3 regions of the Alteromonas infernus genome follow, and region 1 is predicted to be linked to each of the others. Evidence: predicted binding sites of a transcription regulator. Region 1 holds the regulator's gene; each other region holds the start of a gene.
What was found. The regulator LexA, encoded in region 1, represses DNA repair genes until DNA is damaged. The targets are predictions, from matches to a motif close to TACTGTATNNNNATACAGTA.
Positions count from the first base shown of each region.

Region 2: the regulator LexA is predicted to act here: its motif matches at 7,763-7,782, upstream of recN (DNA repair protein RecN).
Region 3: the regulator LexA is predicted to act here: its motif matches at 6,817-6,836, upstream of ACX5J7_RS02015 (YebG family protein).

Region 1 is NZ_CACSIG010000008.1:286,937-297,968, forward strand. It holds gene ACX5J7_RS03195 (COX15/CtaA family protein) at 1-1,127, opposite strand, end outside; gene ACX5J7_RS03200 (redox-active disulfide-containing membrane protein) at 1,133-1,672, opposite strand; gene ACX5J7_RS03205 (SURF1 family protein) at 1,665-2,369, opposite strand; gene ACX5J7_RS03210 (DUF2909 domain-containing protein) at 2,415-2,624, shown strand; gene ACX5J7_RS03215 (cytochrome c oxidase subunit 3) at 2,642-3,535, opposite strand; gene ACX5J7_RS03220 (cytochrome c oxidase assembly protein) at 3,559-4,146, opposite strand; gene ctaD (cytochrome c oxidase subunit I) at 4,287-5,900, opposite strand; gene coxB (cytochrome c oxidase subunit II) at 5,910-7,073, opposite strand; gene lexA (transcriptional repressor LexA) at 7,657-8,283, opposite strand; gene ACX5J7_RS03240 (sensor domain-containing diguanylate cyclase) at 8,411-10,693, opposite strand; gene plsB (glycerol-3-phosphate 1-O-acyltransferase PlsB) at 10,955-11,032, shown strand, end outside.
Region 2 is NZ_CACSIG010000084.1:29,799-40,830, forward strand. It holds gene dkgB (2,5-didehydrogluconate reductase DkgB) at 210-1,013, shown strand; gene ACX5J7_RS19110 (sugar O-acetyltransferase) at 1,200-1,772, opposite strand; gene ACX5J7_RS19115 (hypothetical protein) at 1,809-2,480, opposite strand; gene ACX5J7_RS19120 (DUF445 domain-containing protein) at 3,380-4,666, shown strand; partial or broken gene tmpT (thiopurine S-methyltransferase) at 4,795-5,447, opposite strand; gene ACX5J7_RS19130 (outer membrane protein assembly factor BamE) at 5,557-5,913, opposite strand; gene recN (DNA repair protein RecN) at 6,037-7,722, opposite strand; partial or broken gene dps (DNA starvation/stationary phase protection protein Dps) at 8,031-8,537, opposite strand; gene nadK (NAD(+) kinase) at 8,793-9,668, opposite strand; gene ACX5J7_RS19150 (iron-containing alcohol dehydrogenase) at 10,005-11,032, shown strand, end outside.
Region 3 is NZ_CACSIG010000008.1:20,740-31,771, forward strand. It holds gene ACX5J7_RS01970 (DUF4097 family beta strand repeat-containing protein) at 1-183, opposite strand, end outside; gene ACX5J7_RS01975 (hypothetical protein) at 197-709, opposite strand; gene ACX5J7_RS01980 (RNA polymerase sigma factor) at 702-1,277, opposite strand; gene ACX5J7_RS01985 (MOSC domain-containing protein) at 1,574-2,218, shown strand; gene ACX5J7_RS01990 (MBL fold metallo-hydrolase) at 2,732-3,784, opposite strand; gene rplI (50S ribosomal protein L9) at 4,139-4,591, opposite strand; gene rpsR (30S ribosomal protein S18) at 4,618-4,845, opposite strand; gene rpsF (30S ribosomal protein S6) at 4,857-5,258, opposite strand; gene ACX5J7_RS02010 (GAF domain-containing sensor histidine kinase) at 5,400-6,626, opposite strand; gene ACX5J7_RS02015 (YebG family protein) at 6,882-7,169, shown strand; gene ACX5J7_RS02020 (ABC transporter ATP-binding protein) at 7,366-8,130, shown strand; gene ACX5J7_RS02025 (ABC transporter permease) at 8,130-9,440, shown strand; gene ACX5J7_RS02030 (methyl-accepting chemotaxis protein) at 9,464-11,032, opposite strand, start outside.

The DNA.
Region 1 (11,032 bases):
CTAAACGCGCCCGCGGGATTAAACGGCGTAGAGGGTGGCGACGGTGTAGCGATGCCCACTGAACTGTCTTTTTCCCCTTCTTTTTTGTACACGGCATTGCGTTGCAACACGGTAGCCACAGTAAAAATTAGGTTTAGCAAAGCAAGCAGTAACACAGCGGCTACAGCGTTGTGCAGTACCGCCACCGCTAATGGCAACATGAAAACAACATTGCTAACCCCTAGTGCCACCTGCATGCACAACGCGATTAACATAACTACACTGACGTACTTTTGTTTTTGCGTAGCAAAATTGCTTACCAATACGCGAACCCCCAAGGCTAGCAAATACAAAAAAGTGATAACTGCGCCTAGTCTATGCACAATATGCATCGTTACCCGCTCGCCATAGTCGTGAGCGCCAAATTCATAATTATCCGCATTGGGTACGCTAAAAGCGCCTTTAAAATCGATACGCCCTTGCCAGCCGCTTTCACACACCGGAAGCTCAGTACATGCAAGGGCTGCGTAGTTTGCCGACGTCCACCCCCCTAAAGCAATTTGCGTAACTAATACGCCTAAGCCAACAAACGCAAAAAACTTAACAGAAGACTGAAACGCGGTAGCGCGAGGCCCACTAAAAGGGTGCTCTTCATATTGTAAAGCATCAGTATTGGCCGCTTGATGACGGCGTAGCCGAAGGTACAGAATAAAGAGGCATGAAAGTACCGAGAAGCCGCCGAGAAGGTGCCCCATCACCACAACAGGAAGTAGATTAAGTGTTACCGTCCACATGCCAAGTGCCGCTTGAAATATAATCAGCCCCAGCAGCAGTAACGGCAGTTTAACCGGCGTGCCCTTGTCACGCTGCCGAAGGGCGATAACGGCGATAGCAAGTACACAAACTCCCAGCGTGCCAGCAAAATAACGATGAATCATTTCGTTCCACGCTTTAAAGGCCTCGACAGGACGTTCTGGGTAGGCCGCGTTTGCCTGAGCCACTTTTTCCTCGCTTAGAGGTACCGTTAAATTACCATAGCACCCTGGCCAATCAGGGCAGCCCAGCCCAGCGTCCGTAAGCCTTGTATAAGCACCCAAAATTATGACTACCGCCGCTAAGAAAATACTGAATAGGGTTAACTTTTTCATCGTTATTATCCTATGCGAGACAGTTTTAGAAGCTTTCTCATGTCGGCTAGCATATTGCGACTTTCCATCACCGCCTCTTTTCTGTCGTTGTTTATCTCATAAAAGAGCATGGCGTTGTTTTGGGTATCTACGATGTAAACACTGCTTGATAAAAGAGCCGTGGGGGACGTAACCTTTAGCGTTTCAACAAAAGGGTATTCGCTCAACGCGGCGAGCGCTTTTTGATCGCTTGAAGACGTAGAGACGACCAGCGCCTGAGCACGGTCCGACTCTTTACCTAGTGCTAACCACACTTGGTTAATGCTAAATAGGGCGTTCTCGCACACGCTATCGCACGTTTCGGGCATGACGTAAAGCAATCGCCATTTCGGCTCTGCATCTTTAAGCAGAGCACTCATATCAATGGTAGGCGCTAGCAAATTACCTTTATTGGTCGCGCCTTTGGTGAACCAGTCGTTATCAAGGGCAAGCTTTGCCAACACCACAGGCAAAACAAACACCGCCACCATAATAATTAACGTCTTTTTTGAAGCAGTATTACTCATAACTACGTCCTTTCTTACTAATTGCAAAGCCGCCAATAGCGGCGGCGGCTATGGCTAAACCAAACCATTGCAGCGCATAGCCAAGGTGCTTTTCAGGAGACATTACAACCGCCTTATGCTCGCGAATAAATGCGGGGTCGGGAGTTGTAAGTTGAAGAATAAAAGGTAAAAAGTTGCGCTCTAACGCATGGCTTAAAGCAGCAAAGTCGATGTACTGAACAAGTGCCGGGCTTTGCGCAAGTGCCATATTCGTTTCTTTAACTAACGGATTTTCACCGGGCGCACTGATAATGCCGGTAAATGCCCGCATATCGCTAGCCAAGCGGATATCCGGTAAGGTTCGGGTTAAGTCTGGCGCCGGCACCCAACCGAAATTAACCAATAGCCAGCCTGCATTGGTATACACCGGAGCGAGAACATCAAACCCTACCCGTTGCTTGTGAATTTGGTTATCTAAAAGCAGGACGTGATTGGCGTCTAATGCGCCGCTAAACGATACCGTAATATCTCGGGGATCCTGATTTAAAAGCGCTTCTTCTAAACTCAAGGTTCCATTGCTTTGCTTTTGCGCTATGCTAGCTAAGCGTTGTTGCTTTTGGACCATGCGATCAAGTTGCCAATACCCTAAACCGCACATTATCGCCACACTAAAGCCTGTGAGTAACCAAGGAATAACGCGGCTAGTGCGAGAGAACATAGTTATCTCGCCCCGTGCACAAATAAAATAAAAACAGAGGTGAGTATGCTAATAAAAATAATCCTTGTTGCTCTTGTGCTGTACATGATTGTGAACTTGTTCATGGCAATGCGCGTTATGATGAAAAACGACACGTCGAAAGGCCCTATGAGTAAATATATTGGTCGGCGTGTACTGACTTCAGCCATCATCGTCATTCTTATTCTTATCGCTATTGGTACCGGCTTAATTACCCCAAACCCAAGGCCTTATTGAGTTTGGGGCTTCTTGCTTTATAGCACGTAAACAAAGAGATAAAGCATGACCCACACCACATCAACAAAGTGCCAATACCAGCTTCCGGCTTGAAACGCGAAGTGATTATCTGGCGTAAAATGCCCTTTCAAAACCCTAAAAAACATCACGATAAGAATGATAGTTCCAAGGGTGACGTGCATGCCGTGAAACCCAGTAAGCATAAAGAAAGTATTGCCATAAATGCCTGACTGAAGGGTTAAACCCAAGTCGCGATACGCGTGGACATATTCCTCCACCTGCAAGAATAAGAACCCACACCCAAGTAAGATGGTAATGCCAAGCATAAGGGTTAATTGCTTGCGTTTATTCTGCTCTAGCCCCACATGCGCAAAGTGCAAAGTTATAGAGGAAATGAGTAGAATTACGGTATTAATAGTCGGTAGACCGGCGGCGCTCATCTCTTGTGTTGTCACTCCGCCCGGCGTACTTACCAGCGGCCACATAGCTTCAAATGTGGGCCACAGTACCTCGTTGGTCATGGCATTATTTGATGCGCCTCCCAACCAGGGAACAGCGATAAATCTCGCGTAGTAAAGGGCGCCAAAAAACGCAGCAAAAAACATGACTTCTGAGAATATAAACCAGCTCATTCCCTGTCGATACGAGCGCCCTAACTGATCGCTGTACAGCCCCGCCATCGACTCGTCAATTTGGTTTTTAAACCAGCCGATAAGCATCACTAATAACACTGCGACACCCGCAAGAAGGATATGGCCTCCGTAGCCAGTTTCCCCTTTTGTGGCCTCTACAACATAGTTTCCTGCCCCCACGGCGATAAGAAATAATGCGATAGCACCAACAATGGGCCAAGGGCTTTGCGCGGGTACATAGTATTTTTGGTATTCATCTTTTTGAATTTCGGGTTGCATTTTTTTCTCCTTATCCCTTGTGCCTATTCACCGGTCGACGGTGTCGAAGCCATAAAGGGATTCGGTGTTGTCGTTAGGTCACTTGCTCGCGCTGTGACGTCATAGAGTGTGTACTGCAAAGTAAAAAAGGTAATATCTTCAGGTAACTGAGGGTCTACATAAAACTGCATAGGCATGTAGGCTTCGCTACCTGCGGACAAAGGCTGCTGGTTAAAACAGAAGCATTCCGTCTTATTTAAATAAAGTGCTGCCATGCCTGGTGATACAGAAGGAATGGCTTGAGCCACAATATTGCTAGAGGCTGGGTTTCGAACGTAAAACGACACCGTGTTGAGCTCACCGGGGTGAACTTTCACACGCTTCGTCTCGGCGCGAAACTCCCACGGCATGCCGGTATTTGTGCGGGTAATAAACTCGACGGTCACTGTTCTGGACGTATCAATTTCAACCGATTGATAAACTGCTGCAGTCCCTTCAGTTTTGCCGTTAATTCCCGTTACATCACAAAACACATCGTAAAGAGGAACAAGTGCGAAGCCGAAGCCAAACATGCCGATAACAATGGCGATAAGCTTGATCACCATTTTGTTGTTTGCACTTTGTTGTGACATCACGCTACCTCCGAGTAAATTCAAAGGTAAGGACTGTTAAACGCTATGATAAGCGCCCCAACATCCCTACCGTCTGTAGTGTGTGAATTTCCTTACTCACACAGGCCATGTTTCACATATAACACGCCCAACCTAAGCGCTTATTTAACAACAGGTGGGGTTTCGAACGTGTGGTAAGGAGCAGGTGATGGAATTTCCCACTCAAGACCTTCAGCGCCGTCCCATACCTGCGCTGACACGCCTTCTCCCTGCTTTTTGCAAGCCTTAATAAGCAATGCGAGGAAGATAAGTTGAGATAAACCAAATGCGAAGCCGCCCAAGCTTATCCACTTGTTAAAATCGGCGAACTGTAAAGCATAATCTGGAATACGACGTGGCATGCCCGCCAAACCTACAAAGTGCATAGGAAAAAACAAAACATTCACCGACACGAGGGAACACCAGAAATGCCATTTTGCCAACGTAGTGTCGTACATTTTGCCGGTCCATTTAGGTAGCCAATAGTAAACGGCTGCCATGATGGAAAAGACGGCCCCTGTCACAAGTACATAGTGAAAGTGAGCCACTACGAAGTAGGTATCGTGGTATTGGAAGTCAACTGGCGTTATCGCAAGCATAAGTCCCGATAACCCGCCTATGGTGAAAAGCACGATAAAGGCAATCGCAAACATCATCGGCATTTCAAAACTTAGCGAGCCACGCCACATAGTGGCCACCCAGTTAAACACTTTTACGCCAGTTGGCACCGAAATAAGCATGGTGGCAAACATGAAAAACATTTCCATATAAACCGGCATGCCCGTGGTAAACATGTGGTGAGCCCAAACAACAAATGACAACAGCGCAATGGACGCGGTTGCATAAACCATAGAAGCATAACCAAATAGCTTTTTACGGGAAAAAGTAGGAACAATTTGCGAGATAATACCAAAGGCCGGCAATATCATTATGTACACTTCAGGGTGACCGAAGAACCAAAAAATGTGCTGGAACATGACGGGGTCACCGCCACCTGCTGCATCAAAGAAGCTTGTTCCAAAGAATTTATCGGTCAATACCATGGTTACCGCGCCTGCTAGCACTGGCATAACGGCAATAAGAAGGAATGCAGTGATTAGCCATGTCCACACAAATAGCGGCATTTTCATCCAGGTCATGCCAGGGGCACGCATATTGAAAATCGTCACAATGACGTTAATCGCACCCATAATGGATGAAATACCCATTATGTGAACCGAAAACACAAACAGCGCTGTGGAATCGCCGCTATATGTTGTGGAAAGTGGCGCATAGAACGTCCAGCCAAATGCCGGACCACCGCCTTCCATGAACAGCGAGCTTAACAGTATGAGAAACGCGCCGGGTAGGATCCAGAAACTCCAGTTATTCATGCGAGGCAATGCCATATCTGGCGCACCTATCATCATGGGGATTAACCAGTTAGCAAGCCCGGTAAAAGCAGGCATTACCGCGCCAAAAACCATGATAAGCCCATGCACTGTGGTCATTTGGTTAAAGAAATTTGGTTCAACAATTTGTAAGCCAGGCTGAAACAGTTCAGCCCGGATAACCATTGCCATCGCACCGCCCACTAAGAACATGATAAAGGCGAACCATAGATAGAGTGTGCCTATGTCCTTGTGGTTAGTGGTAAACAACCAACGGGTAACCCCCTTTGGAATATGGTCGTGATGCTCATGATCATCGTGTTGCGCAGAGGTATCTGGCGAAATAACTTCAGTTGCTTTGCTCATGATCTGCTCCTAGTTTCCGTTCGCAACAGCGTTGACATCTTTAGCCTGAACCATGTCACCTGTGTTGTTACCCCACGCATTTCGCTCGTAGGTAACAACAGCTGCTATTTCTTTAAGACTTAACATTTTGCCAAAGGCTTGCATGGCCGTGCCTGACTTACCGTGAAGCACAATGTCGATATGGCCTTGCTGATCTTCTTTGACCATTTTGCTGCCTTTGAGTGCTGGAAACACGCCAGGGAGACCTTCACCATTGGGCATATGACATGCTGCGCAAGTCGCGTTATAAACACGCTCACCTTCTTGCATTAACTCGTCCATCGACATATTCATAGAAAGGAGACGCTGCTCTTCTTCTTTTGCCTGACGAACCATTGCCTCTTGTTCACTCATCCACTTATCAAACTCAGCGGGCTCTTTGGCAATAACCACAACGGGCATATAACCGTGATCTTTTCCGCACAATTCAGCACACTGTCCGCGATAAATGCCGGGCTCATTTACATTGGCCCATGACTCGTTAATAAATCCAGGGTTGGCATCTTTCTTAACGGCAAAATCTGGAACCCACCACGAATGAATAACGTCGTCAGAGGTAATAAGGAATCGTATTTTTTTGCCCGTAGGTATCACTAGTGGACGGTCAACCTCAAGTAAGTAGTTATCGGTTTTCTGAAACTTGTTTTCAATCTGCTCTCTTTGTGTGGCAAGCAGCGAGTAGAACTCCACGTCACTGTCCATATATTTATAATGCCACTTCCATTGCGACCCTGTGACCAACACTGTCATATCGGGTTCAGTGGTATCTTCCATCGCGATTAGCGTATTTGCAGCCGGTACCGCCATAAAAACGAGAATAAGGAAAGGGATAACGGTCCACGCGATTTCTACTTTTACATTTTCATGAAAGTTAGCGGGCTTAGCGCCACGAGACTTTCTATGTAGATACATAGACGCGAACATCACGCCAAACACGACCACCGCAATGCCAACACAAATGAAGAACATCAACATATGAAGGTCGTAAACCTGACCACTAATGTCGGTAGCACCGCGTCGTAAATTAAGTGAAGAGATTTCTTCACTTGCTTCTTGCGCGAAAATCAATGAAGAGAAAAGCAAAAATGGTAGGCTTGCGCACCACCTTGCCAATACGGTCGTTAGTTGTTTCACTCAGCACCTCCGGAATGGTACGGCTAAAGGCGCTATCTTGTTTTGCGCTAACCCTACCAAATGAATTGCGAACGATTGACCCATAACCTCAACTTGTAAAACAAATTTAGAGTCATTGTTATTATTTTGTTAATCTCTGTATAAGAATTGCGCAATAATGTCGTGCCGTCTAGTCTTTTCTATTAAAAATTTAACGAAGTGGTTAATATTTAATCATTTGATTAAAAGTCAGCATAAGATGAGGTGTGCAGGAAGTAAGCTTTAGAATGTGCAAACGCGCAGTAAATCAAACGCCCATTTTGAACGTGGAGACAACGTCGATGTTACTTTAACTTGCTATTAAATAGACAAGTTAATCCACCTTGAACGACAGTTTTAAACAGTGCTTATATTTTGTAATAGCTGTCGCGGGAGGTATTCATGGACGAAATAAAGAGAAATCTACCGCACAATAGTGGATTCAAGGATTTCTAGTAGGAATAGGATATTCAAACCTAATTTGCCTAAAGCAGAACAAAAACGGGGAGTAAAAGGCACAAAAAAAGCGGCTAATGCACCGCTTTTGATCAAAGAAGCTAAAACCTTACATCCAATCAGCGTTTCGTATAACGCCTACTGCAATACCTTCGATTGCGAAGGGCTCATTTGCAAGGTCAACTTTTATCGGTGAAAACTCTTCATTTTCAGCATGAAGTAATACCTCGCGACCGCGTTTTTCTAGACGCTTCACAGTAACATCTTCATCAACTCGAGCTACCACCACTTGTCCATTATGTACATCAGTCGTGCGATGCACAGCTAGCAGATCACCGTCTAAAATGCCGATGTCTTTCATACTCATACCGTTTACACGAAGTAAAAAGTCTGCTTGAGGTTGGAATAGGGCAGGGTCTACCTTGTAATGAGACTCAACGTGCTCTTGAGCTAAAATAGGCTCTCCAGCAGCTACACGCCCAATTAAAGGCAGGCCTTCTTCCTCTTCAGCTTCATTGTCCAGAGGAATATTGAGCTTTATACCTCGCGACGTACCCGGCAAAATTTCAATCACGCCTTTACGCGCCAAGGCTTTCAAGTGTTCTTCCGCGGCGTTGGCAGAACGGAAACCAAGCTGACGGGCAATTTCAGCACGCGTAGGCGGCATTCCCGTTTCTTGCATGGTTGTTTTAATAAGTTCTAAAACTTCAGTTTGTCGAGCTGTGAGTGGGCGCATAAAAGACCTGTCTGTTCATACAGTTCCTGTAAGTATATACACCTAAAACCAAATAACAAGCACTTAGCGCGTCTTTTCCGATACCTTCGTTTTATTCCACAGCATAGAGAACAAGCGCCTTTTACATTTATCCCCAAACAACCTGATTTCGACCTTGCTCTTTAGCTTCATACAACGACTTATCTGCAATTGATAAGAGTGCGCTAAAATCGGCACCATAGGTATCTTCTATAAAGGTAGCGCCTATACTTATCGATAGGTTTATTGTGTCGCTTTTGTAGTTGACTATCGTCTCTTCAACCGCGACACGTAACGCCTCTAATTGCGCGCTAATTTCGCTTTTTTCTTTGCCTAAAACGACAAGCGCAAACTCTTCTCCGCCAAGTCGCGCGACGACATTCGGTGGCTGATTGTGTTTAGCGATTTTTCTGGCAACAGTTATGAGGGCTTGATCGCCTGCATCATGTCCATAGGTATCGTTTACTTTTTTAAAGTGATCGATATCGACGATAGCAACACATCCACTGCCGTGGTAATCTGATAATTTGATGCATTCATCTAAAAATGCACGCCGATTGAACAACCCCGTCAGAGAGTCAGTCATCGCTAGATGACGCAACTTTTCTTCTGCAACAGCGCGCGCTTCTTCTAACTCTACTGCATAAAAAAGACCCGCTAGCGCGTCTAATAGGGGCTGTAAAAACTCCGCATCTTCTTCGGTGTAGACGTCAAATTTATTAGCCAACCCGATCATACCGACTACGCGGTCTTTCACCTTAATAGGCAGCCCCAGAAATCGGCTAATGCGGGGGTGTCCTTTCGGAACCCCCTTTGCATTAGGATGACCACCAGAAACGTTACTAATCGTAATCTTGCCCGTCAATATTGTGGTGCCAAACAGGTTGTCGAAATTGTCAAAATACAAGTTCCGCTTTTTATATTCTGTATATTGAGAAAAGCTACTGCTGTCCCACACTACTTCTGATATAGCGTGAATGAAGAGCTTTGCAGATGCTTCTTTGCCTTTCATTTGCCCAATAAACGCAAACTGACTATCAGAAATATCTATAAGTTCAGGCAAAACATGCTGGCATGCCATCGTTAAATCATTATTTTGAAGATAAAAAGCGCGGGTCTTATTAATAAATTGTAGAAGCTGGGTTTTCTTTTTCTCGTGAAGCTCACTTTCCATTCGCTGCGTTATATCTCGATGGATGCCTGCGATGCGTATAGGCTTTCCCTGTGCGTCGCTTTCTACAGTTTTGCCGTAGCTTTCTACCCACACCCAAGTCCCGTCAGTGTGCTTCATACGAAAGCTGGTATTAAATGCTTTGCTTTTACCAACAAGGTGATCATTAAGCTGTTTTTCTACCTGAACATAGTCAGCAGGGTGTATGAGCTGCCGGAAAAAGCGCGCACTTGTATCGTAATACTCATATTCGAGGCCAACGATATCACACCAGCGTTTGTTAACTTGATTGACGTCGGCAGCTAAATTCCAGTCCCAAGTGCCCAATTCAGACGCTTCCAAAAGTAAACGCATGCGCTGGTTAGTTTTATTTAGCTTATCCTCTACGTACTTTTGGTCGCTGGTATCAAACAAAAATGCCTGTACAGAGTACACAATACCATCTTCGCGAAAATTAGCGGTAGATATCATGCTCACCCAAATTGTTCGTGTAGGCGTAGTAATTTGAAGGCGACAGGAGTGAGTTTCTACACCCTCCATGTGTGCTTGCATAGCAAAGGTGAAGTCGTTGTCGGCTTCTTGAGTGATAACGTCGCTCAGCTCGACATCGCCGCTCAATAAATCTTGAGAAGATACTCCCAGTACACGTTCACTGTTTTTAGAAATGTACACCAACCTTAAAGACGTATCGTAGCGCCACGTGGCCAATACAATGGGCGATTTTTCAATTAGTCCATGCTCTCGCTTAAGCGCTTCATGTTCTTTAGAAAGTGATATATGTTGGCTAACGAGCGCTCCAATTTTATTAAGTACCTCTAGGTGCTTGTCATCAAACTCTCGATGCACCGTATCAATTAAACACACTGCACCAATAACTTGTTTATTTATTTCTATTGGCGTCCCAGCGTAAAAGCAAATATTGGGCTCACCCGTGACAAGTGGGTTATCGCTAACGCGAGGATCATTTTGCGCGTCAGCTATCACTACTTGATTATGCTCATCAACGACAAAACTACTGAAGGAGTGCTCTCTACTCACTTTGCTAAGCTGAGTGCCGAAACGCGCTTTAAACGTCTCTTCGAACTCGCCCACTACACCGATTAACGCAATAGGTACCCGGAATGCACCGGCTAAGACAAGCATTAAATCGTCTAAGTCTAGTGGTACTTCGCTGTTAAGCATAAAGTCATCAATCGTTTTTAAGCGCGTTTCGTCATCCACTACTCTTATCTCATTAGCATCACTTAATATAAAAATAGTAATAAAAAAACCTTATCGCTATTAAATTCCGCTGGTTTTCTAATGAAGTATAAAAAGCACGCTTTATAATAAGGAGATTGAGGGAATCCTCGCTTATCTTTGAACTTGTTCAATCACATGAAGTCATTACAGCAAGTAAAGCAATGATATTGGCTTATCGCGAGATTGTGACGCGATTGTGTTACACTCCCCTTGTTTTTATTTCATAGGATTACATAGTTCATGTCGTGGATGCGAAAAGCCCTTTTGTCGGTATTTCATTATCCTGTAAAGTTACTGGTTAAAGCCCATAGTATTCCA
Region 2 (11,032 bases), on a different contig from region 1:
TAAAAAAGCCGCTCGCTTTTAAAAGCCAGCGGCTTTTTAGTGCCTCTATTTAACATCGCGGTAATAAGTTAGGGCTCAACGACTTTACCTAAAAACCAATTTACGACCCCCAAAAGGGGAAATGCGATCTTCTTTTTTAACGTTGGCGTAGCAATGGGTGAACGCGCTACGTCCAGTAGCTATGTACCAACCCGGAAAAGGAGACGGTAATGAAAGATATGCCTCAAATGGGAATGGGAACCTTCCGCTTAGAAGGTGAGGAAGCCCGAGTGTCAGTGAGTAAAGCATTAGACGTGGGATTTAGACACATAGATACCGCCCAGTTTTATGATAACGAAGCGCAGGTTGGTGACGCGATTAAAACCAGCGGCCTTAATAGAAACGAGCTTTTTGTTACCACCAAAGTGTGGCATGAGTCGCTAGGTGAAGATCATTTTATTCCAAGTGTTCATGAAAGCTTGGAGAAGCTAAAGCTAGAGTATGTCGATTTGTTACTTATTCACTGGCCATACCCTGGCAACGACATCTCGCTAGAAAGCTATTTGGGCAGCTTAGCAAAAGCGAAAGAGCTTGGGCTCTCCCGCCATATTGGTGTTTCCAACTTTACCATTGATTTATTAGACAAGGCGGAAGAAATTCTAGGTAAGGGGGAAATTTACACAAACCAAATCGAGATCCACCCGTTTATGCAAAATAGAAAGGTGGTGGATGCCTGCAAAGCGAAAAATATTCGAGCGACGGCTTACATGCCATTTGCAGTAGGCAAAGTCATGAAAGATGAAACGTTACAGCAAATAGCCCAGAATCATAATGCAAGCCCAGCGCAAGTAGTGCTGGCGTGGATGGAAAAACGACACATTTATGCTATTCCATCTTCAACCAGTAAAACGCACTTGCAGGAAAATTTAGCTTACGGTGGTGTGCAGCTTTCGGATGATGAACTTGCACTTGTAGACGGGCTAGACAATGGTGAGCGTATTGTAAACCCAGATTTTGCGCCCGAGTGGGACTAGTTTAACGCCAATTAACTGCTACGTTGCGTGTACATTACTTCAAACGTAGCTAAGACATGTTCTAATGTTTAAAGGCCGCCGTCTACACCGTTGTTAACAAATGTGGGTTAATGATAAGTAGTAGGCGGCTGAGTTTATTAAATTACGGTAGGCTATGTACAATAAGCTTATAGAAATGGTTATTGGCTAGTCTGGTTTTGGATTTAGGTCAACAGACTTAATGACTTTTGCTGGGTTGCCCCCTATAACCACATTAGAGCTGAAAGACTTAGTCACAACAGCGCCTGAGGCCACCACCACATTATCACCAAGCGTTACTCCTGGGTTTATCACTGCCATTCCGCCTATCCAACAGTTGTGGCCGATAGTGATGGGTTTAGCAAACTCGATACCGGTAGCGCGCTGCTTGGGGTCGATAGGGTGTGTTGCTGTATAAATGCCAACTTGAGGCGCTATCATACAGTTATCCCCAATTGTCACTTTAGCCGCGTCTAATATCACGCAATTGAAATTGGCGAAGAAGTTTTCGCCAACATGAATGTTTTCGCCGTAATCACATTTAAATGACGACTCGATATACAGCCTTTTGCCTGTACTGCCAAAAAGTTGTTTAAGCAGTCGAGTACGCTTATTGTGTTCGCTCTGGCAAATACTATTTAGTTCATCAAGCTGTATACGACACTGTTTACGCATTGCCGTTAACGTCTTGTCAGACGGAAAGTACAATGCGCCAGTCAGCATTTTTTCTTGTTCAGTCATTTATTAACAGAAAGCGTAAAAATAAAAGCCGATACGTTACTGCGCGTCGCGATAGCTTACAACGACTTTTTGCATCAAAGCGTCATTTTCAATATCTAAATGTACAGGGCGCTTTAATATAATATCCCCTTCGATGGTTACTGAAGCGCTAATAGTTAACGTGGGTTTGTCATCAGATTGTTTGCCCCACGAACTTTCACTCTCTTTGTAAATAAGATTTCCAGCAATATGGGTGGTACCAGATAAAGTAATGTCGCCATTTAGCGTTTTGATGTGCTTATCAATTGTTGTATCTATCGCATCGATGTCGCCGTTTACCGTTTCAACGCTGCCACCGATAGTGCTTTGTACCGGTAGCGTTACGTTCCCGTTCACGGTTTCTACATTTTTAAGCACGGTTAAATGAGATGTAGCGCTCACATCTCCATTCACAATATCAATATTTCGGACAGTCACATCACTGCCCATTTCAAGGTTGCCATTAACAATGCTGACTTCGTCAGCACCTGCATTGTTACTTATCTCAACATTGCCGTTTACTGAAGAAATATCGCCGGCGTGCTTTCCTTCTGCAATGTCAATATTACCTAGAATTGAGCTAAAGTCGCTGCCTTCTAGAGCATGAGCATTGCCAACGTGTATAACGCAACCACTAAGTAGTGAGGCAGAAACAAGCATAACGGTGCCAGCAATAATAGACTTTTTCATATTTTTATATCCTTGATTGAGATTTCATAGGCTGTGTACGCCTACTTTACCCCTTGCAGTATCACTAACCATGCCAAATTGTAAAATTCATTTAAATCAGTATGTTATGTTTATATCACGCAAGGCTTTAAACGAGTGTGTCGCACAATACACAAGTTTATAGCTTTATCTCCCAACGAGTAGTGAATTTGACCACTACTTCCGAGCCACACTAAAGTACTGAAAGGGACAGACACTTATATGCACACACCTCAAGCGAATATAGAAGTACAGGTGTGGACAGACACTTATGTGTGCAGGTGGCAAGCAAATATAGAAGTACAGATGAGGACAGACACTTATGAGTACAGGGGGCAAGCAAGTATAGAAGTTCAGTTGTGGACAGACACTTATGTGTATACGTGACAAGCAAATATAGAAGTACAGTTGTGGACAGACACTTATGCATACACGCGTCAAGCAAGTATAAAAGTACAGGTGTGGACAGACACTTATGCCAGTACGTGGTAAACGAGTATGGATGAAGTTTTTACTTTATTAAGTGTGTGTCCACTTTGTACACCATGTAGGTACTAGGAAAAGAAAGTGTGTGTCCGTTTTAAAATTTTCTTTTTTAAACTCCGTCCGCCAGAATGAAAAATGTTGGCCCCCTCGCATTGGATTAATAGGCCCATTGTTTGCATTGCGAGAGAAGTGCACGGGGAAATAAGTTTCTGAAATTACGTGACGAAGTCATTAAGGCTACAGAGAAAGGCGTGAAGTAAACCGATTGCTTGGTTTTTTCTCAGCGTGGCTAATTTAAGTATTTACCTTTGATACTAAAGAGCCAATTTGTAATAGAAAATGATACAAAGGTAACGGTCGGCGATAAAAACCGAGTAATGTAGATGGAGCAGTGAATGACGGATAAATACCTACAATTGAATAGAGCGAAAAGGCTTGCATTGGCTTGCTTAGTGTTTGCCGCAAGTGTATTTATTCTCACAATACTAATGACCAAATTCTACCCGAGCTTGATAGGTGCTTGGTGGCTCGGTTTGATAAAGATGGCGAGTGAAGCCGCCTTGGTTGGGGGGCTTGCTGACTGGTTCGCAGTTACGGCCTTATTTAAACCTATACCCGCAAAATATCCTATTCCTCATACAAATATTGTAGCCAGTAATAAGTCGGTCATTGCTAACAATTTATCCCTTTTCGTTAAAGAGAAGTTCTTTCACCCTGAAGCCATTGAAACCCTTATTCGCAATAGTGACCCTGCTAAAGGTGCCGGGAGGTGGCTATCGGTAGATAAGAACGCCACACGGCTAAGTCGGTTTTTATGCGATGCCTTTGCTGGTGTTTTACGAGTGTTAGATGATAAACCGGTTAAAACATTTATTGCTAAAACGGCAGAAAAGGGTATTAACCAACTCGATCTCAGACAATTAATGGCCACATCATTAGGGGCAGTAACAAAAGAGCGTCAGCACCAAGTGGTGTTAGACAAGGTGCTAGGGAAATTAGCAAATTTATTGGCTGAGCCTGATACGCAAGTCTATATCGCAGATACGTTAGTTGTATGGTTAAAAACAGAATACAGCAGAATCGAAAAGCTATTGCCATCCGGTTGGTTAAGTGAACAAGGGGCCTTGATAGCGGTTAAGGCGGTTTCGAGTATTTTAGAAGATATTTACCAAGACGAACATCACCCCATTCGCCACGCTTTCGATGAACAGGTTCATGAATTTTTGTACGAATTGCAGCATAGCCCGTTGATGGAACAAAAGGTAAATGGCTATAAAGATAAGATTGTTAACGATCCGGCCTTAAAAGATTATGTTCACCAGTCGTGGGCAAAATTTCATAATTGGCTTGTAACTTCTTTAGAGGAGCAAAACGGTAAAGCTGAGACGAAAGTGTCTGCCTTATTGAAAGATTTAGGTACAACGTTAACGCAAGATAGTGATCTTGCCAAAGCGTTTAATAAGCACATTGGTGAGGCCGCGAAGTATATGGCACCCGAATTGGCGGAGTTTTTAACACGTCATATTCGCGACACTATTAACAGTTGGGGTGAGCGTGAAATGGCGCAGCAGGTGGAGCTCAATATCGGCAGAGACCTACAGAAAGTACGCATTAATGGCACGATTGTCGGTGGGTTAATAGGCGCAATATTGTTTGGTGTTGAAATGCTAGTAGAGCTATAGGGCGCCTTAGCATGCAGATTTATGCGAAACTAGCCCATTTGTACCTGCTATGGTTGAGTGCAGCACCAAAGCAATTTAGGTAAAAACTAAATTGCTACAAACACGAACTAAGAACGCCTTTTATAGCGCTATTTAGCGACGAGTTCGAAGACAAGGTTTTCTGCGTCTACTTTGCCTTTTAAACCGCCCTCTAAACTGAGCGCTCTAAGCGATTGAGTACGTAACTATCAGCGTAAAGCGACGCTACTGTGTGTTCATTTACACTAAATGGCGGCCCAGCGAGCTCATCCTGATCGTACTCAAAAGAAATAATAAGTTGAGGCGCTTTGTGAGTAATTTCCATTAAATGCGAAGCGTATTGCGCACGCAGCTGACTGGGCAGTGCGACTAATGCAGCTCGGTCGTAAACGCCTGAAACGTTGCCTACATCCTTTGCTGAAAGCTTGAAAATGTCACCAACAAACACAGCCAAGCCGTCTTTAGCGTAAACCTTTCCATGTTCGGTTTCAGTCACAGTAGGTATAGCGCCTAGCTCTTCAAACAGCTGCGTGATTGCAACTTCGCTAAGTTCTGCACCGACGACTTCTACTCCTTGAGAGAGTAACCAAGCAATATCGCGAGTTTTACCGCATAAGGGAACAAATATGCGTATAGGGTGAGACGATTGCTCGCCACCGCTAAGCAGCACGTGAGCATGTTTTACCAAAAGCGCATTGCCTTCTGGTTCATGAAATCCAATCTCATTTTTTTGCCATTTACTGTGCCAAAAACTATGTTCCATGCAAAACTCACTTATGTTAAACCGCTGACTACCCTACAAAATAAATGTCACTATTAGAGTAAGTAGAAACAGAAAAGGTAGCGGGAGAGCGCTACCTTCTTCACGTTACTTAGTTATCAAGTGGGGTATTGAAATCTTCGGAGAGCTCAAAGTCACCTTCAACTGTGGTGACTTTATTATCTACGAAATTTATCACCATTTGTTTTTGAAAATCTTCGCCGCGCTTTTTCATGCCGCGCTTCATATCGTAAACGTAGTACCAAGTATCATCGTCGAATGAGTCTTGAACGACAGGATTACCTAATACATAAATGACTTGCTCTTTTGTCATGCCAACCCGAAGCTTTTCAACGTCTCTTTGGTCGAGAAAGTTGCCTTGAGGAACGTCGATTCTATAAATCCAGTTCGAGCAAGCGGTTGATGTTAGTGTGATGCCGAGAATTACTAATAGGTGTTGCAACTTCATTCGTTAATTTGTCCAGTATTGCCTTTGTTAGTGCCAGCGAACGTCGCTAAGCGAAATTCGAGACTGTTTTATTGCAAGCGCGAAGGCATGCTACATTGACAACTATGACCAATCAACTGCATTTTAGTTCGATATAGCGCTTTTAAGCAGCTCTTTTGCATTAGCTAAGGCTGATTTAGTGATTTTATCACCTGCTAATAACCGCGCGAGTTCATCGATTCTATCTTGCTTTGTTAACGCCAGCATCTGGGTTTCCGTACTTTCGCCATCGGTCAATTTCGTTACAAATAGCTGATTGTGAGCTTGAGCTGCCACCTGAGGCAAATGGGTTACGCACATAACTTGTGACTGCTTACCCAACTTGCGTAAAAGCCCACCAACAATAGAGGCGGTAGGGCCGCTAATTCCCGTATCGACTTCGTCAAAAATCATTGTGGGAGTAGCATTATGATCGCTCGCGATAACTTGAATCGCTAACCCTATGCGCGAAAGCTCACCGCCAGAGACGACTTTTTCAAGTTTGTCGGCGTCCTGACCAGGGTTGGTCGAGACTTTAAATTCAACGGTATCTAAACCTGTGCTAACAGGTTTTTTAAATTCGTCGTATTGAATTTGAATATCTACTTTTGCATGAGGCATATTCATTTGACGAATTTGCGCTTCTATATCTTGGCCTAATTTAATGGCTGCTTGTTGTCTGCTTTCAGAAAGGCCTTTAGTTGTCTGTAAGTAATCTTCGCGGGCCGTGGCAACTTCACCTTCGAGAGTGCCTAGCAATGTGTCTTGTTCTGAAAGTGATGTAAACTCTGTGGTTAGCTCTTGATGGTGTTTGTAAAGGGCTTCTGGCATGACACTATGTTTACGCGCTAAATCCATCGCTTTTGCGTAACGCGCCTCTACTTGCTGCAGTCGTAATGGGTCAATCTCTAGGTGGTCGCAATAACTGCGTAGCTCACCTGCCGCTTCCTCTATTTGGATTGAGGCGTCATTTAAAAGTTCAATAATGGGCGTTAAGCTAGCGTCGTGCGTTTCTAACTCACCTAAACGTTCAATGCTGCTTTGAATAACCGAAAGGGCATTACCTTCATCGTTTTCATACAAGTTATAAACACTAGTTTGCGCTTGTTCTAGTAAGCTTTGACCGTTGCTTAATCGTTTGTGTTCTGTTTCTAGCTCTTCAAATTCGCCCTCTTCAATAGCAAACTCGTCTAGTTCACGTACCTGGTAGGTAAGAAGTTGAAGACGGTCTTCACGCTGTTGAGCTTGGTCTTGAAGTGTTTTTAGCGTACGTTGTTTATCTCGCCACTGTGAGTACGCGTCCTTCACATTATCTAAAATATCATCGTGTTGAGCGTAGCTGTCCACTAGCTCTCTTTGATGATCTTCTTTTAACAGCTGCAGGTGGGTATTTTGCCCATGAATGGCGAGCAAGAACTGCCCCAGCCCTTTCAATTGCTGCAACGATGCTGGAACACCATTAATGAATGCTTTCGAACGACCTTCTTTAGAGATGACCCGCCGAATAAAACAGCTGTTTTCATCTTCGTCAGACGTTAATTCCTGCTCGTCAAGAAACGTTTTAGCTGCCACATTACCGTTAAGTGAAAAGTGAGCAATGATTTCAGCTTTGGTGCTGCCTTTACGCACCGCATTGGCGTCTGCTCGCTCGCCTAAGCATAAACTCAGGGCGTCAATAGCAATAGATTTACCTGCTCCGGTTTCACCGGTAATGGCGGTAAGGCCGTTTTCAAGATGAACCGATAACTGCTTAACAACTGCAAAATTTGAAATAGAAAGATGCGCTAACATAACCACACTCGAAAAAGTTGAACATGATGATATATACAGTAACTGATAATATATACAGTATTTGGTGCTGTAAAGGTAAGTCGCAGTAAATTTTATGAATTAGTAACTAAAAGTTTATTATTTTCAATAAAAACAATTGGATATAATTATTCGATAAAATTGGGGTTATGTGTAACGTGAAATGAGAAAAATAGAGGAAAGGTTTTTTATACAGTAAAAAGGAGAGCGTTAGCTCTCCTTTACTATGGCCACCATAAATGGTTGTCAGTCGTATAGCCCTTTAACAAAAGCTATTAACAAAGCGCGAATTACTGCTGTAATTCACCGCTACCTGATTCAATGTGAGCGCGAACAAACCATTGGAACTGCTCAAGATCGGCAAGCTGACCAGTAATCATATCTTCAGACACTGGATCAATCTCACCTAGAAGTTCCAATGCCTTTCTGTGGTCGCCATTTACACCGTCGTATACAGCATCCAGCGCTTTCAGGTGATCTAGTACTAGGCCTTTACCTAATTCATAATCTTGCCAACTGCGTCCCTACATCGCTTTAGGCGTGCCTTTAGGCACTCCGCCTAATGTTGCGATACGCTCGGCTATGGTGTCTGTCATTTCACGCACCGCGTCAACTTGGGGGTCGAGCATTTCATGTACACCGATAAAGTTTGGCCCTACCACGTTCCAGTGAATATGTTTAAGTGTGAGCTGTAAATCTAATAACGCGACCAATCGTTGATCCAATACCTTAATTGTTTTGGCAGCGGCATCGTTATCCATTCCTGGGGCTGTAAATTTGATATTGGTATTACTCATGATATCTCCTATTACTAAATATAAATATCGGCGACGGTTTTAAAATGCGGCAAGGCATTTTTGCTTAACGCCGACAGCTTGTAATTGAGGTTGCAACAGGTATGCCGAATATCTTTGATGAGCTAAGCGACGGATTTAAAAGAAGATTTTGCGGAAGATTAAAAAATCTTTATTTTTCAAGCCTGTAGCGCTTAAGAAAATGCTACAGGCTAGTGTAAGAAATGCAGGAAATCGCTTCGTCAACAGCGTGTTTGTTTAATAAAGCTTACTTCCCCAGCCTAATTTTTTGCGCAGCACGTTGAAATAGCTATAACCTTTTGGATGAACAAGATGAAGCTTATCTGCGCTTTTATTAATGCGAATTTCATCACCCGGTAGTACGGGGAGTACTATATGGCTATCACAGCTCACTTGAAGAGAGTCGCTGTTCACTTTAGACACTTTCATTGATACTTGGCTGTCGGCATCAACAACGATAGGGCGGCTGCTCAATGTATGAGGGAACATGGGCACTAAAGTAAGTGCATCGAGCGTTGGCATTATTATCGGGCCGCCTGCCGAGAGTGAGTAAGCGGTAGAGCCCGTTGGCGTGGCGACGATTAGGCCGTCACTGCGCTGACTAAATACAAACTGCTCATCAATATAAATTTCAAACTCCATCATGTGAGCAACTTTCCCGTGGTGAAGCACCACTTCGTTCACTGCTGAGTTGTTACTTTTTAACTTTTCGTGACGGTAAACTTCAACTTCAAGTAAGAAGCGTTCTTCAACAACGCACTCACCATGGAATATGAGGTCTAACTGCTGCGTAATTTCATCAGGATGTATGTCAGTTAAAAAACCTAAATTACCGCGATTCACGCCCACCACATGAATATCAAAGCGGGCGAGAACGCGAGCGGCGCCAAGCATACTGCCATCGCCACCAACAACAACCGCAAGATCGGCCTCTTTGCCAATGGTGACTAGGTTACAACTTTTTAGATTTTCAGTTTCAAGCTCTTCAGCAATACTTTCTTCTACAAGCAGTTTGCACCCTTTGGCCAGCAAATAGTCGGCAAGACTATTCAAAGTGTCGTGGGTGGCAGCGTGTTGAGGTTTTCCAATTAAAGCAACGGTTTGATAGGGCATGGAATGCTAATGTCCTTTCATTTCCAATCGTTGGACATTAGCACAAGTGTTTTACAAAAGAAAAGTGTAAAGCGATAGCCAATGCGCTCTCGAACATTTTTATCGCATTTAGCCTGTGTAGTGTATTGCCGCTGTTGGTGTAGACGTTTGCTACCAGTTCAAGGTGGGTAACAATAATTTTACATTCCCATTGCTTTGAGCGCAGCGCTAGGTATGCTGGCTTAACGTTTTTGAGAGAAGGGCGTGAGCGCAGGCGCGAGAGCCGCCGTATCCATTTGCCTTATTTATTTTTAAATAAGGCACAGCTTAAATAAAGACTATCAATGCGAGGGAACAATGTCTCATCAAATTATTCTGCCAAGGGTGATGCACATAGGGAAAGGGGCAAGTGAGCGTGTTGCTGATACTGTGAAAGGGCTTAATTGCCGAAATCCGTTACTGGTTACCGACAAGGTAATGGTCGAGTTAGGTTATAGCGCGGCCATCGTGAATATCTTGGAAACCGCTGGGATAACGGTTGATGTGTTTTCAGATACTGTCCCTGAGCCGACGGTAGCGTCAATTTCCAGAGGCGTTGATGCTCTCAATACTCAACCTTACGATTGTATTATCGCATTGGGAGGAGGCAGCCCAATCGATAGCGCGAAGGCTATTGCCATACTCGGGAAGCATGGCGGTCAAATGAAAGACTACAAGTTTCCGCGTGTCGTCGATGAAGCAGGGATACCTATTATTGCTATACCTACTACCGCCGGAACGGGCTCGGAAGTGACTCGTTTCACTATTATTACTGACGAAGTCACTACCGAAAAAATGTTGTGCGTAGGTTTGGGGTTTATGCCTATTGCAGCATTGGTAGATTATACACTAACGCAGAGTTTACCGGCCCGGGTTACCGCTGATACCGGTATTGATGCGCTCACACACGCAATAGAAGCTTTTGTCAGCCGCAAAGCAAACCTCTACAGTGACGCACAGGCACTCTCTGCAATGGCACTAATTGCACCTAACTTGCGCACTGTGTTTGCCGACCCTTCAAATAACGCCGCTAAAGAGTCGATGATGCTCGGAGCAACGCTTGCCGGTATTGCGTTTTCAAATGCATCGGTGGCCTTAGTGCACGGTATGAGTCGCCCTATTGGCGCGGCGTTTCATGTGCCTCATGGGTTGTCTAATGCTATGTTGTTACCCGCGGTTACCGCATTTTCTATTCCCAGTGCCCCAGTACGTTATGCTCAATGCGCTCGTGCGATGGGGATAGCTACGCAAGGTGATTCAGATGATATGGCAAATCAAAAACTGATCAACGAGCTAAAGATGCTTAACGCAGACTTACAGGTGCCTACGCCCGCTGACTTTGGCAT
Region 3 (11,032 bases), 270 kb from region 1:
TATATGCTCAATATCGACTTTAGGCGATGACGATGTATCGATAGTTTTATCAACCTTTTCACCTGCAAACGCTGCTGTGGCAAGACTTAGCAGTGTAGTAGCCAGTACAAGCTTAGCTCCAATAGACGCGCTGAACGTGTGCGTAAATGTTTCCGATAATGTATTTTTCATATTTATATTCATCTTAAAGCCCTTATTAAATTTGCTGCCACTTTGGCGCGTGCACTCGCTCAATTAAGGCAATTTGCTGTTGATATACATGATGCAGCATTTTGATCAATGCTGAGTTATCTGGATCGTCTTTCAACGCCGCTTTAATAACATCTGCGGCATCGTCTAATTCTTTTAACTGCTCCTGCCAGTCCTGAGTAAGTGCAGGCGTACTTTGATAGCTTGCTAGCAGACTGTTTACTTGTTGCTGCTGTTGCATGCTCATTGCGTCAATCAGCGCATAGCCATCGCTTCGACTTTCATCAGCGTTAAACGCAAAGGGGGCAGCGAACCATAATACCGTGACTACGCAAACGCTTGCGGCTATCGCCATCCACTGTCTTGATGTAACCGTAGATGACGAAGCGTCATCGCTTGAAGGGGCGTCTTGAGCCGATGCTATACCTAGCTCTACACCTCGCCACAGGTCCCGCTCGGGTTGCTTCTCTTTGGATAACCCAGAAATATGCTGAGCAAGCTTTTGATCAAAATCACTCATCATCGACTCCCATAAAGCCTTTCAATAATTGCTTGGCACGGAAAAACTGCGCCTTGCTCGACCCCACTGCCATATTCAACATATTTGCAATATCTTCGTGGCGGTAACCTTCAAGGGCGTGCAGTACGAACACCATTCTTGCCCTTTCGGGAAGGCGAATAACCAATGCTTCTAAATCTATGTCAGTACTGCTGCTTTGTGCTGTCATCTCACTGATACCGCTACTCTCTAAATTGAACATGCGTTGCACCCAGCCCTTTTGCTTGCGCATGTAAGAAATAGTGATGTTCGCGGTTACGCTGTGCAGCCACGTAGAAAACTGACTTTGACCATCAAAGTTATTCAGTTTTCTCCAAAGCTGAATGAAGACCTCTTGCGCGGCATCTTCTGCCATCCCTTTTTCACCGGTAAGCCGATAACACAATGCGTATACGCGCCCAATATGCTCATCGTAAAGTGCTCTAAACGCGTGTTTATCGCCACTTTTCGCTTTTAATATCAGCTCATTTTCGCTTTTGTTACCGAACACCACATTGGCGTGTACAACACGTTGTTGTGTGTGTTCCATTATTTTCTCTTTGTTATTCGTGGTACTGATTAGCAAAATACCAATCCGCATAGATAATTGCCCACTCAGAAGCTTGCCAGACCTTCCCGAAGGGCGAGTTTAAAATGTCCGTATTCTTTGTTGTGTCACCTTGATGTAGAACCACTATACCTGCGGTAACACGTCGCGATTACGAACATTTTAAGTCTCGCTGATTGTGTAATTATCTATGCGGACTGGTATAAGAGTGTTATAAGGTTAGTCGTACCCTATAGTAGAAAGGTTTAAATAGACAAAAATATTTTTGGGGAGAGACCATGTTGCCTACCTTTAGTGTTGACGCCTTATTTGCCGGAAAGCCAAAGCCACTGGGCCCTCGCGGAGCCCCAAGCAGCATTGTCAAAAGCCCGGTTAACTCGCTTACGGTTCACATAGATCGAACCGATGAAGACCAACAAGCTAATACACGCCTTCACGGAGGACCTGAAAAGGTACTGCATCAATTCAACCCGACCAATTATCTTACATTAAGAAAACATTTCCCTGAGGGCGACTTCTCATTAGGAAGTATTGGCGAAAATATAAGTGTAGAGGGCATGGACGATGCCACCGTTTATATCGGCGATATCTGGAAATTTGGCGACGTTGAGTTACAAGTCAGTGCGCCTCGGGCACCTTGCAGTAAGATTTCTCAGCGTTTTAACATTCCGAATTTAGACAGATTTGTGGGCGAGCGCGGTATTACTGGTTGGTACTACCGTGTTATTAAAACAGGAGTTATTAACGTGGGTGGCGAGGTAGCGTTGCTTCACCGTGAAGACGACACCGTTAACATTCACACTTTAATGCAGTGTGCTCACACCAAAGCCGACAAAGCACTCGCTGGAAAGCTGGCTCAACTCACTGTTCTGGATGATGAATGGCGTGAGAAGTGCGCGAAAATCGCGCTTAAGGCGCGTTAGTCGAGTGCTTTGGACTATAGGTATATAAGGAGTACCTTTCATTATCTTCGTTATCAATGTGATAGCGCGAATCTGTGTCCAGTAATGGTGTCACTTCATTTTCCAAACGGTGAAGAATCGGATCTAATTTTGCTGGCATGTTTACATACACCCAAAGCCTACAGCGTTTGTCGCTACAAGAAACGTAATACCCCACATCTTCTTCAATATAAGATGTAAAAATTTGATTGAGTGTATTTTGCACCACTGTGCGCTGAAAGGGTTCAGAAACCCGGTACTCCAAATTCATAGTGCAATTATCTAAGCACGTGGTGAAAGGGGCAGGCGCGCGAGTGGGATTCTGGCTAGATAAGTGAATGAAAACCCCTGCGTAAGTGCAGAGCGCTATCGAAAACAAAATTAAAGCGGCACTTCCAAACTTTAACAAATTCATCCCCTGAATATAAAAGCATTCCTTATTAGATTAAAGAATAACCACTCCGTTAGAGCTACGCAAGATAATCTTATCAGCTGTCAAAAAGATACCTGCTCGCCTTCATTTAGAATAACCCACGGTATTGTTGTATTTAGCTGTTGCTTCATTTTCATCAATCGAAATAGCGCAGAATGCGAGGTTTTATCTCCCATCATCCAACTAGCATTTCCAAAGCCCCAAGGCACGACGACTTTACAGCCAAGGTCTTGGGAAGCAACAATAGCGTCCTCTGGCGTGGTGTGAACCTTGCGATACCATTTAGGTGAGGTTTCGCTGAAATAAGACGCTATGGGTAACAGGCAAACATCTATGTCACCAAAGCGGGCTTTAATATCTTTGAAATGTGGTGAATACCCTGTATCCCCCGCAAAGAACAAAGTATTCCCTTCATGTTCAAAGACCCAACCGCCCCACAATGTTGCATTGTCATCCTCGTATAAATAGGGCACCCAAATCCGGTTACTGAAGTGATGAGCGGGCACAAAATGTATAGCGGTTTTGCCGGTTTTTTTACTCGTATACCACGCCATCTCTTTAATCGTATAGCCTCTATTAGGGAAGTGCTCTGCGAAACCTAACGGAACAAGATATTCGGGCTTTGTGCCTAATTCGGCAATATCGGCTTTATTAAAATGATCATAATGAATATGGGAATAGACTACCGCATCGGTTTGAGCGAGTTTGTCTTCACCTACCTCAGCGGGTTCGTTGCGGCTGAACCCCTCCGCCAATCGAAAAGCCCAATTAACGGGCCAATCAAACTGCCCAAACACAGGGTCGATAAGTATTTGCTCACCACTTGCGGTGTTGAGCAGAAAACTGGCGTGCCCTAACCAGGTAACGTTAAAGCCGGTGTGCGTGTTCACTGTCGGGTTGTTGCCAACAAACTGACAATTTTGCATGTCGCTTTCACATTCAATATCGGCAGACGCCGGGTAGCAATCATTAGTGCACGTGACGGGGTATGCTTTAAAACCGTCGTAAATATTGCTGAATCTGTCCTCGTACCCGCTTTCATCGGTGTAAACGACTATCGCATTGCTATCATCAACTCTTGTTATTCGATTAGGTGTTGCGCACCCAGCTAGCATGCAGGTTGATATAAAAAAGATGGCGATATACTGCTTCACTTGCTTTAGTCCCTTAATTCTTCGCTTATAAAAGCTTTGTGACGGAAGTCCACAGTCTAAACAGTAAGTTGCAATTCACCACCCATTATTTGTAACAAGCCAATAAGAAGGTATCGTTGAGTGTAATTGAGTGGAAGAGTGAGTAGTGACGACTTGTCTATTTAGATAGTTGATTTGCAGAAAGCACTTTTAAAATTGTCTACCAATATACTTTCGCTTTACCCTTATTTTTAAGCAACAAGATACTCGACATGAAATTTAGGCCAAAAAAAAAGCCGCTCGAAGAGCGGCTTTTTTTTTCAAATACGTCAGCGATTACGCTTCAGCAATGATGATCACTTTAATTGAAGTGATAACGTCAGAGTGAAGTTGTAAGTCGATGTCATACTCACCAGTCTCACGAAGAGTACCAGTAGGTAGTTTAACTTCTGCTTTTTGTACTTCAACGCCAGCTGCAGTGATTGCATCAGCGATGTCACGAGTACCAACAGAGCCAAATAGTTTACCTTCGTCACCAGCAGGAGCTGCGATTGTAACTTCAGCAAGCTCAGCAACTTTTTCAGCGCGTGCGTTTGCAGCAGCTAGTTGCTCAGCGATCTTCGCTTCAAGTTCAGCACGACGTGCTTCGAACTTTTCAACGTTGTCTTTAGTTGCAGGAACCGCTTTACCCTGTGGGAAAAGGAAGTTACGAGCGTAACCAGACTTAACAGTCACTTGGTCGCCCAGGCCGCCAAGGTTGGCGATTTTATCTAGTAGGATGATATTCATCTTAGCTAACCCTTATATTCGCCAAATTACTTGTGTGAATCAGTGTACGGAAGCAACGCAAGAAAACGTGCGCGCTTGATCGCAGAAGACAGCTGACGCTGATATTTTGCGCTTGTACCAGTAATACGGCTAGGGACAATTTTACCGCTCTCAGTGATGTAGTTCTTAAGAGTAGCGATATCTTTGTAATCAATCTCAGTCACACCTTCTGCAGTGAAACGGCAGAACTTACGACGTCTGAAAAAACGAGCCATGGGTGATCTCCTTAAGCGTTGTCTTCAGTGGTTTCAGTTTTCTTTTCTGCGCGTTCTTGGCGAGGTGCAGAATCGTCACGACGCTCACGACGAGGCTCTTCTTTCATCATTGGAGAAGGCTCAGTCACAGCAGTCTTAGTGCGCATTACCATGTTACGTAGGATCACGTCGTTGAAACGGAAAGCATTTTCCAGTTCGTCAACAGCTTCTGCAGTCGCTTCAGCATTGATTAGTACGTAGTGGGCTTTGTGCAGCTTTTCAATTGGGTAAGCCAGTTGACGACGGCCCCAATCTTCTAAACGATGAACTTGACCACCGTCTTGCTTAAGAATTGTAGTATAACGCTCGATCATACCAGGTACTTGTTCACTCTGATCAGGGTGAACCATAAATACGATTTCGTAATGACGCATTATAGCTCCTTACGGTTGTAGCCTCGACAGTACAGCCGACTGTATGGAGACAAGGAACGAGTTAGGTTGGCTGTAAGGGCGCGCATTATACGTGCACTGGCGCAATTGCACAAGTGTTAATCAACCAGTGCGTTTTCAGGCTTAGCTTTCGAAAATATTTGAAGAAACGGTTTGCAAGGGGAAACGCAGCGTGAATTCCGTACCATTGTAGTCAGAATTAACCCCCAACGTACCCTTGTGGGCTTTTGCTATCTCTGACGCTATAAATAAACCTAATCCTAAACCTTCATTCTGCCTATTGCTTTCTTTACGCCAAAACGGTTGAAATAAACGAGCCTTAGAATCATCAGAAATGGGCGTTCCGCTGTTTTGTACACTAAGAATGAAGTCGTTGCTATTGGTTAGGACCTTCACGTAAACAGGGTATGACAAATCGCCATGAATTAACGCGTTTTTTAAAAGGTTAGATAGTAATTGGCAAATCCGTTTGTCATCACAAATTAACGGTCGCGTAATATCAACATGAATACGTATTGAGCTTTTGGGGAAAGCGGTGGCTAACTCTTCTACGGTATAATTTATCTGCTGACTAAGGTTATTAGATACTGCTAATTTGACCGGTAAGCCCTGCCCTACTCTGGTGTGCGTAAAATCCATCGTATCTTCTATCAAGCGCGAAATTCTCTGCACGCTATTTTTCATGCGAGATACCGCTTTAAAAACCGGTACTTGTACCGTACTTGCAACCTCACTGTCTTTGATTACGTCATCTAGAAAGCTTATACCAATTTGAATAGAAGACAGAGGCGTGCGGATATCGTGGCCTAGAATGGCGATATACTGCTCTTGCAGACGAGCCATATTTTTTGCGTCACTAAGCTGCGTAAGCGTTTGCTCAATATGATCGTTCAACAATATTTGATTGGATATCAGTTTCGCAAAAGCACTGACTTGGCCGTGAACCGCCTCGGTTCGCAGCTCACGGGGCTCAGGGTCTAGCCCACATAATGTGCCAAAGAATTCACCTTTCGCATCGTAAAGAGGATAGGAGAAATAGCTTTCAAACCCGTACATAATAGGAATAGGGTTTTCACGATATTCATTATCTGCAGACGCATGATTGATGACAATTTCTTTTCTGTTTGCCCGAACCGTTCGACAAAATGTGGTTTCTATTTCTAATTCATCGCCAGGCGACAGCCCAAACTCAGCATTGTCTAATACTGAGCACATAGTCCACGCCTCTTCAGTTACTCTGGCTACACAGATAAACCGTAAACGAAGCGTACTGGCTAAGATTTCCATAATATGCGGTATTGCTTCAATTGCGTTTATAGCTTGAATATCGCGCTGAATTGCTTCGTTCATTGCCATTACCTTTAAAGAAGTCCTTTTTATGGAATACGGTCAAGATTCAAGCCCGCCCCTATATACTTAATTTCCTCAGCTTACATAAGCATTCTGAAGCGTAACGTGTAAATGTGACAAGTTCACACAGCCTAGACTAAAGTATAATACGCTACCTTCGGACTAAATTTAACCTAAACATTCCCCTTAATACTGTTTATTTATACAGTTAAATGCTGTACAGTTTTTATGTCTTTAACTAATGGGGGACCTACCATGGCCATTACCACACAATATGTTGTTACGCACAAAGGGGTAGAGAAATTGGTAACTACCGATAAAAAAGAGGCTGATCAGTACGACAAAATGCTCGATGCAGCAGACAACTTAGCTGATTACATTCAGGCTAAAGGTATCAAATTAGACGATAGCACTGTGGAAGAGCTCACTATTATGCTGTCGAAGAACAAAGATAAAATTAGCAAAATCTTTAAAGGCGCAACGGCAGAAAGCGTGTTAGAAGATGAGAGCGCCGAAGTGGTAAAGCTTCAAGCTAATGGCTAACATTCCTTAAGCTAACTTGCCTAACACGTCGTTATAATGAGCAAATAACAAGAGCAAGCGCCGCTTTACCCAAATGCTATTTGATACAATTGTGATTTGATAGCATTACTTCAAAGCGGTAACTTGCTTTTAGTACAAGTGAGCGCATCGTTTGCTTTTGCAATATATAACAACAAAGACCTAGGTTGGGCTTAGCGTGAATATAATAAATAATAAGAGCGCTCTTACTCAGTGTAAAAGCGCCATTGAAGTTAGTCATGTAAACTTTGCGTATTCGAAAGAAAGCACTCCGATACTCAATATTGAAAAATGGCAAGTATCACGCGGTGAGCATATGTTTCTTTCCGGCCCGTCTGGTAGCGGAAAAAGTACGTTACTGAATTTACTTTGTGGCACCCTTACTCCAACGGCAGGCAGCATTGCCTTGCTAGGACAGCCGTTCTCGTCTTTATCTAATCGACAAAGAGACAAGTTTAGAGCACGTAATATTGGTGTGGTATTTCAGCAGTTCAATCTCATCCCCTACCTCTCGGTTGCACAAAACATTAGCGCAGCCGCGTATTTCTCAGGTAAAGGCAATAGTAGCCAAAAGGTTCTGGCTAATACCTGTGAGTTACTTGATAGGTTACAGCTACCTTCCCATGTTTTACATGCCAAAGCTGATGCACTAAGTATTGGACAGCAGCAGCGTGTGGCAATAGCCCGTGCGCTTATCAATAGTCCTCAACTATTAATTGTGGACGAGCCAACATCAGCGCTTGATGCAGATGCCCGTGACAGTTTTATGGCATTACTGAAAGAGGTCGCTAGTGACAGCACCATGATATTTGTAAGTCATGATAACGCGATGGAACGCTATTTTGACCGCCATTGTCGTATTTCTGAACTAAGCCTCCCATCAACGACACAACCACCGCACGCAGTAAAGCATACAAGCAAACCTAAGCAGGAGAGCCTGTAATGCTAAGCACTATTGCCATCGAAAGCTTGAAACGCAGAAAAACAACCGCGTTACTCACCCTTTTAAGCATAACCATTAGCATTAGCTTACTGCTGTGTGTAGATATTGTTCGCAGCCAAGTAAAAACAAGCTTTACACGCACCGTTTCTGGCGTTGACCTAATTGTTGGCGCCCCAAGCGGCCAGTTGAATTTATTGCTGTCTTCAGTGTTCAATATCGGTACGCCTACTAAAGGTATTGATTACAAAAGTGTGGCGTCGCTAAAATCGAATAAACAGGTTTCTTGGCTAATTCCCCTCTCATTAGGTGACACTCACCGAGGGTTCAGAGTTATAGGAACGACAAACCGCTTTTTTGAACACTTTAAATACGGTGACAAGCAAGCTTTAGCCCTGACAGAAGGGCGTGTATTTGAGCAGCCTTTATCTACCGTTGTAGGCGCTGATGTTGCGGATTCACTAGGCTACACGGTTGGCGATAAGATAATTGTTTCTCACGGCCTTGGAAGTGTCTCTTTTAATAACCATGACGATCACCCTTTTATTATTTCAGGTATCCTCGAGAAAACGGGAACGCCAGTAGATAAAGCGGTGTATGTCACATTACAAGGGTTAGAGAAAGCCCATTCAGGCCCTAAGTCTGCGCATACATCACGGTTACGTAAAAAAACGGCTTTTCTTAACGGTCACAGCACAAATGAACATGAACATGAACATAAAGAGCCTACTCAAGACAATTATGATAGTGACGCATTTACACCTGAATCTGTGTCTGTCGTCATGCTAGGACTGAAAAACCGCGCAGCCGCATTACAACTGCAATATCAAATTAATCAGAGTAAAAAAGAGCCACTAATGGCAATTTTACCTGGTATGGCACTGGCTGAATTGTGGCAGATAATGGGAAATGTAGAGGCCTTGCTATTAGGTTTGTCAGGTTTAATAGTGATTTGCGCCCTTATTGGCCTGGCAACCATGCTGTTAGCAACAATGCGAGAGCGCTATCAGGAGATTGCCGTATTGCGTACAATTGGCGCTGGCCCGTTTACTCTACTGTTACTGATCCAGCTAGAAGCAATGCTACTCACTATTGTTAGCGCAGCATTAAGCATCGCACTGGTTGCCGTATTAATGAGCATGTTCAAACCTTGGCTAAGCAGTACGTACGGGTTATTTTTATCAAGCCCACTATTTAGTCAAAGCAGTGTCATCATAGTATTGCTCATATTAGGCTGTACCTACTTGGTGTCGTTGTTCCCAGCCATCGCAGCTTACAAGCGGGGCCTGCACGCTGGGCTTAACAGTAATTAGTCACGACATTAGAAAGGGAGAAGTTACTCTCCCTCTTTCTCGTTTGTACTAAAACGAAGAATTAGCTCGTGAACTTGATTTACAGTAGCACGCAAGTCGTGACTCGCCGCCAATGAGGCCTCTGACGAACGCTGTGTTTCCGAGGCGCCATCGGCAACTTCAACTAGCTGCTGATTGATATGTTCTGCTACCGTGCTTTGCTCTTCAACCGCCGACGACATTTCAACCGTAGCATCAGCTATCCCTTTCACCGCGCTGTTTATCTCAAATAGCGCCCCACGGGTCTCTTCAACAATAGCGCTGCCGTGTTCAGCCGATGTTAACCCTTCATTCGAGACACGTACGGCTCGCTCAGAGCGTTCTGCTAATTCATTAATAATATTGTGAATTTTGTCTGTAGATTCCCGGGTTTTTGAGGCTAGCGTTCTGACTTCATCGGCAACTACAGCAAAGCCTCTGCCTTGCTCACCGGCTCTTGCGGCTTCAATAGCAGCATTCAGCGCTAGTAAATTGGTTTGTTCTGCAATTGTAGAGATGATATTGGCTGCTTCGCCAATATCACTGGTGGACTGAGCAAGCTCAGTTACCGTTGTTGAAATTGACTCTACGGCTTCACGCAGCGCAACAATTGCCTGCATTGCCTGCTCGGCTTTTTCATTCCCCGTTGCCACGTTTTCCGCCGCAGACCGAGCACTTATAGCATTACTTTCCACCCGCTCTGCCACTTCTTGAATGGCTTGACTCATTTGTGTAACTGCCGATGCAATTTGCTGTGTTGCTTGGTTTTGCTGAACCACCGCTGCGCTTGTGCTTTCTGCTTGTTGGTGGGTGGTATTAGCGATATTTTCTAGACTTGCTGATGCATCTTTAATTCTCGTTAATGCCGTTCTATTGCGTGCCAGTTCGCAGGCAAGCGCAAGCTTGGCTTGCGCAATATGCGTGGCGTCGTCATAGTAGGTTTGGGCCACGGTATCGTTTGCGTAACTTTTAGGGCTCAAAGAAAGCAGCGCATTCCAGTCTTTTTTACCTTTCGCTTGTTGAACAGTGACTAAAACTAACGTACCGACAAACGCAATGCCCGCAGCAGCTAAGCCATGAGTTAATCCAAGCGCGACAACTAAAAGCGCACTTATTAACAACGAGGGCGCCATATGCATAAGCATTTGCGTAAAACGCGATGTGGCAGATACCGCAGACTTTCCTTGTTGCAACCTCGCGTAAATGCCCGATGCTCGCCTGGTCTCTGCATTCGAAGCAGGAACCCTAACAGACTCATAGCCCACTATCGTCGCTCCTTCGTAAACAGGCGTTACGAAAGCAGAAACCCAGTAATGGTCGCCATTTTTTCTTCTATTTTTAACCAAGCCTAACCAGCTTTGGCCAGACTCTAATGTACGCCACATTTCCTTAAACACTGGCGATGGCATATCTGGATGTCTTATTATATTGTGATTTTTGCCGATTAGTTCATCTCTACTGAACCCACTTACTTCAACAAACTCGTCGTTACAATGCTGTATAACTCCGCGCTTGTCGGTAGAGGAAATAAGTCGATGGTGAGTAGGAAACTTGTATTCTTTTTGAGTAACCGG